2 regions of the Aminivibrio sp. genome follow, and region 1 is predicted to be linked to the other one. Evidence: riboswitches for the same ligand, from Rfam matches in the RefSeq annotation. Region 1 holds a riboswitch; the other holds the start of a gene.
The links. Region 1 has a riboswitch for thiamine pyrophosphate ahead of JMJ95_RS06835 (ABC transporter ATP-binding protein). Riboswitches for the same ligand answer to the same signal wherever they lie in the genome.

Region 1 (2,376 bases):
TCGCCGATGACGGCGCCGATGGCCGCCACCGAGACGGCAACCCTCAGGCCGGCGAAGAAATAGGGAAGGGCCCAGGGCCAGTAAAGGTGGCGCAGGGTCGTCAGGAAGCCGGCTCCCATGACGGAAAAAAGGGTTTTCAGGTCGGGATCGCAGCTCTTGAACCCCTGCAGCAGGGTCACCGTCACCGGGAAAAAGATAATCACCGCCGCCATGGCCACCTTGCTCCCCATGCCGTAACCGAACCAGACCACCAGAAGGGGAGCGGCTGCGAAGACCGGAATCGCCTGGGATGCGATCAGCAGGGGAGAAAGGGCTTTTTCGAGAGCGGGAGAGAAAAACATGGCAATGGACAGGGGGATGCCCACCGCAAGGGAGAGAAGGATCCCGAGAAGTATTTCCAGGGTCGTGGTCAGCCCGTGCCTTAGGAGGAGAGGGGCCTCCGTCGCGAGAACGAGCGCCACCCTTGAAGGAGCGGGAAGAAGAAAGGGCGGAAGGTTGAACATCCTGCAGAAGACCTCCCAGAAAGCCAGAAACGCGACGAGAAACAGCAGGGGAAGGGCCGCCTTTCTCATCGGGAACCCTCCTGGAGGAGATTCAGAAGCCGTCGCTTTATCCCCGGGAAGGACGGCGAATCTTCTCTCGAGTCCTTTGTTCCTTCCGGCCGGAAAATCTCCAGGATTTTCATCGGAGGAGGGGAGAGCAGCAGGATGCTGTCGGCCAACAGAAGGGCCTCTTCCACGTCGTGGGTCACCATGAGGATGGTTTTCCCGAAGCGGGACTGCAAAAGGAGAAGCAGTCCACGAAGGGTCCGCCTGGTTATGGCGTCGAGGGCGGAAAGGGGTTCGTCCAGGAGGGCGACCGGTGCGTCGAACAGGATCGTCCGTGCCAGGGCACACCGCTGGGCCATCCCTCCGGATACCTGCCCGGGGAAATAGTCTTCCCGGCCTGAGAGCCCCAGCAGGGAAAAGAGATCCGCCACCCTGCGGAAATCTTCTTCCGTGGGCGTTCTTCTTACCATCACGGGCAGAAGGGCGTTTTCCGTCATGGTCTTCCAGGGGAGCAGAAGGTCTTTCTGGGCCATGTAGCCCGCCGCGCCTCTCAGGTCCGGTATTTCCCGGCCGTCGAGGGAGATGCGGCCGCCGTCCCGTGGAAGAACTCCCATGAGCATGTTGAACAGGGTGCTCTTGCCGCATCCCGACGGTCCAAGGAGCACGGTAAAACTTCCCCGTTCGGCGGAAAGGGAGAAATCGGAAAAAACAGGACGACTTTCAAAACTCTTGGAGAAGGATCTGATTTCAAGCATAAAAAACTCCCGGCTGGAAATGCCGGGAGCGGAAGTCTTCATGCATTTGCTTCAGCAAAACACACACTTCCCTTCGCCGGCATGACCCGGATCAGGTTCCAGGGGTCGGAGCCCAAAAGCTCCCTCTCAGCCGGTTCACGCCGACTCCCCCAGTTGCTGTCATGGGTACGATACTCTTTCCGGGGCTATTTGTCAATTTCCCGGTTTTCCCCTAAATCCGCAGGCAGCGGATTTAGGGGCACTGGAAAAGTTGAAAACAGGGAGGGAAACGGGGATAATTTGTCCAACCACGATGAAGGAGGCCGAAAGGATGGAGTATGTCACGGTAAAAGCCCCGGGGAGTTTCGGCGACCGGGAGGTTCTCCTGCATTTCTTCCGTGGGGGAAGTGACCCGGACACACCAGCGGTTCTGCTTCTGCACGGCGTTCACGGCTGGGCTTCCCCCATGGAGGGAAACAAGTACGGCTTCCTGGCCGGAGAACTCGCTGCTCATGGAGTTTCCGCCTGCATCGCAGAAAGCTCCCGGCTGAGAAGGGACAGGGAAACCTTCGGCGACGACAGAACTTCCTGGGCGAAAACAGCTTTCCGCGGAAAGACCCTTTCCATGGAAGTCTTCGACGCGTGCTCGGCCTTTGAATGCTTCTGCCGTACATTTTCGGTCTCATCCCCCGTTCTCTGGGGGTTTTCCCTCGGAGGGCTTATCGCTGTTCTCATGGCGGGGAAGAAAACGGCCGGCTATATTGCCTCCGCAGGGCTGACTCCTCCCCGGGAAAGAAATGCCGCCGGGCTCATTGTCTCCGGCAGCGGCGACGAACTACGGCCCGAAGCATCCGCCGTGCTCTCCCTGCCTATCCTCGACAACATCGGCGACAAGACCGAACTTCTCCGGGCCGCTTCGGACGCCTCTCCCGCCTTTGCCCTCTTTTTTTACGGAAGCCGCGACGAAAGCTTCAGCGAAGAGTCCTCCCGGAGGATTTTCGACAGGCTCCCCCTCCCTGAAACGAGAAAGAAATTCTGCATCATAGAGGGAGCGGATCATTCTTTTCGTAAAAAAGAAGGGGTCCCCTCCCGGG
Region 2 (2,376 bases), on a different contig from region 1:
GATTCTCAGGGAGGAAACGGAGCACGAGGCCGCCCTTGCCGACCTCATAGACGAGGAGCGCCTCCGATATATGAGCTCCATGATCCTGGGACTGAACGACGCCCTGGTGGAACTCACGGGAGCCCTGGCGGGCTTCACCTTCGCCCTCGGCAGCGGCAAGCTGGTGGCCATGGCGGGAAGCATCACGGGCATCGCCGCCGCCCTCTCCATGTCGGCGTCGGAGTATCTCTCCCAGAAGTCAGAGGAAGGGGACCGAAAACCCCTCAAGGCCGCAGTGTACACGGGCCTCATCTACCTGGGCACCGTTGTGGTGCTGGTCTTCCCCTATATAATTTTTGACAGCCCCTTTGCGGCCCTGTCCCTGACACTTCTGAACGGGGTAGGCATCATTCTGTTCTTCACCTTTTTCATGTCGGTGGTCCGGGATGTCCCCTTCCGGAAGAATTTTCTCGAGATGCTCTCCATCAGCCTCGGCGTGGCGGGCATTTCCTTCCTCATCGGGTACCTCGCCAGGCTCTTTCTCGGAGTGGAGCTCTGACGATATCGGTACGGTCAGAGACGGGTTTTGAGTGAAATGAAGGAGACATCATGCAGACCTTTCTCCCCTACCCCGATTTTTCCGCTCCGCCGAGGTGCTTGATGTCCGCAGGCTTGGCAAGCAGAGGGCGGAGACCCCTACAGCTTCTGAACGGCCTCTCGCCGGAGTACGCCCTCCGGGGATGGCGGAACCATCCTGCCCGGACCATGTGGAGCGGCCATCCCTAAATCAGCAGGTTTCTCTCCCCTCAGGCGCCCTCTCTCAGGGGATATCTTTGCAAAGAGCGCGGAGCAGGATCTCTTCGCCCCGGGGATGGCGAATTCACCGTATGTCCGGCGGTGACGCTCCCGCTGCCTGCGGATTTAGGCGGGTCTCGGGACGGTGACCGGAAAGAAAGAGAAGAGTATAATATCCTCATTCGCATCGGGGGAGTTCGGAAAGGACTGAGAGGGGGCATCACAGCCCCGACCCCTGGAACCTGATCCGGGTCATGCCGGCGAAGGGAAGGTGCCCGTTTCAAGGACATTCCTCCGACGCATATCTGCAAAGGAGGATTTTTTATGCCCGGTGATAAAAACAGGATTCTCGTGGAAGGCTCCCTCGCGGTTGCCCTGTCGGTCGTCTTTTCGGCCCTGAGGCTGTGGACCATGCCCCAGGGCGGCTCCATTACCCTGGAGATGGTGCCTCTCTTCCTTTTCGCCCTGCGGAGGGGAGGAAAGGCGGGATGCTTCGCGGGAGCCGTTTCGGGCATCATGCAGCTCATGACAGGCGGCTACGTAGTGCACCCCCTCCAGGCGCTGCTCGACTATCCGGCGGCCTTCGGCGTTCTCGGCCTGGCCGGGTTCTTCGCGGGCAGCCCCCTGGTGGGGATGGCCCTTTCGGGGCTGCTGCGGTTCGGATGCCACGTCCTCTCCGGAGTGATCTTCTTCGGCAGCTTCGCCCCCGAGGGAAGCAACGTGTGGATCTACTCCTCGGTCTACAACGGCTCGTTCCTTCTTCCCACCCTTGTTGTGTCCGCCGTGCTGGTGCACCTCATTCTGCCCCGGCTTTCGGTCTTCGGGACGGGCAGGCGATAAGCCCGGCCCTGAACAGCATCTTCCGTACTCCGGCGCTCCCGGCGGGAAGGGGAATGGAGGCGAGTTCGTCGCCCCCGGCCCATCTCCCTCCGGGAACGTTCTGTTGCAGGCCGTCCGGGGCAGGAACCACCGTCACCCGGAGAGAGACGCGCCACCGGGTGAAAGAGCACCGGACCAGGCCGAAATCAGCCCCTTCGGTTTGCGAAAGCGCGGGAGGAAGGGGCGGTTCCGCCGGAGGAGCTTCCCAGGGGAACTCTTCGAAGCCGGCCCAGAGCCCCCGGGGAGGACGCTTCCGGAGGTAGACTTTTCCTTCCCTGAGAAGGACGATCATCCGCCCTTCCGCCGTTTCCCCCTTTTCCCTCCCTGAAAAGACGGGGCGGAGCAGGACCGTCCCCCGTTCACGAGCGCGGCAGATCCCTGAAAGAGGGCATTCTCCGCACTTGGGCGACCGGGGAAGGCAGAGAGTGGCCCCGAGCTCCATCACCGCCTGGTTGAAGTCCCCTGGGCGGTCCCGGGGAAGGATGCGGACAAAGGCCTCCCGGACGGCCGCCTCGCCGGCGGAACGATCCACCGGGCTTTCGAGGTCGAGAAGGCGGGAGAACACCCTCTTCCCGTTGGCGTCCACCGCCGGAACGGGAAGGCCGAAGGCGATGCTCGCCACCGCTCCGGCGGTGTAAGGGCCCACGCCGGGAAGGGCAAGGAGCTCCTCGTAGGACTCCGGAAGCCTGCCTCCGAGGGTAGCGGCGATCACCTTCGCCGCCG

Region 2: linked by a shared signal. The riboswitch ahead of thiT (energy-coupled thiamine transporter ThiT) and the one ahead of JMJ95_RS06835 (ABC transporter ATP-binding protein) in region 1 are both predicted to bind thiamine pyrophosphate.

The regions. Positions count from the first base shown of each region.
Region 1 is NZ_JAESIH010000047.1:2,658-5,033, reverse strand. Features, by position in the region: gene JMJ95_RS06840 (ABC transporter permease) at 1-572, opposite strand, end outside; gene JMJ95_RS06835 (ABC transporter ATP-binding protein) at 569-1,303, opposite strand; TPP riboswitch at 1,355-1,464, opposite strand; gene JMJ95_RS06830 (alpha/beta hydrolase) at 1,614-2,376, shown strand, end outside.
Region 2 is NZ_JAESIH010000041.1:17,039-19,414, forward strand. Features, by position in the region: gene JMJ95_RS05100 (VIT1/CCC1 transporter family protein) at 1-538, shown strand, start outside; gene JMJ95_RS05105 (pyrimidine dimer DNA glycosylase/endonuclease V) at 589-765, shown strand; TPP riboswitch at 954-1,061, shown strand; gene thiT (energy-coupled thiamine transporter ThiT) at 1,099-1,614, shown strand; gene JMJ95_RS05115 (A/G-specific adenine glycosylase) at 1,571-2,376, opposite strand, start outside.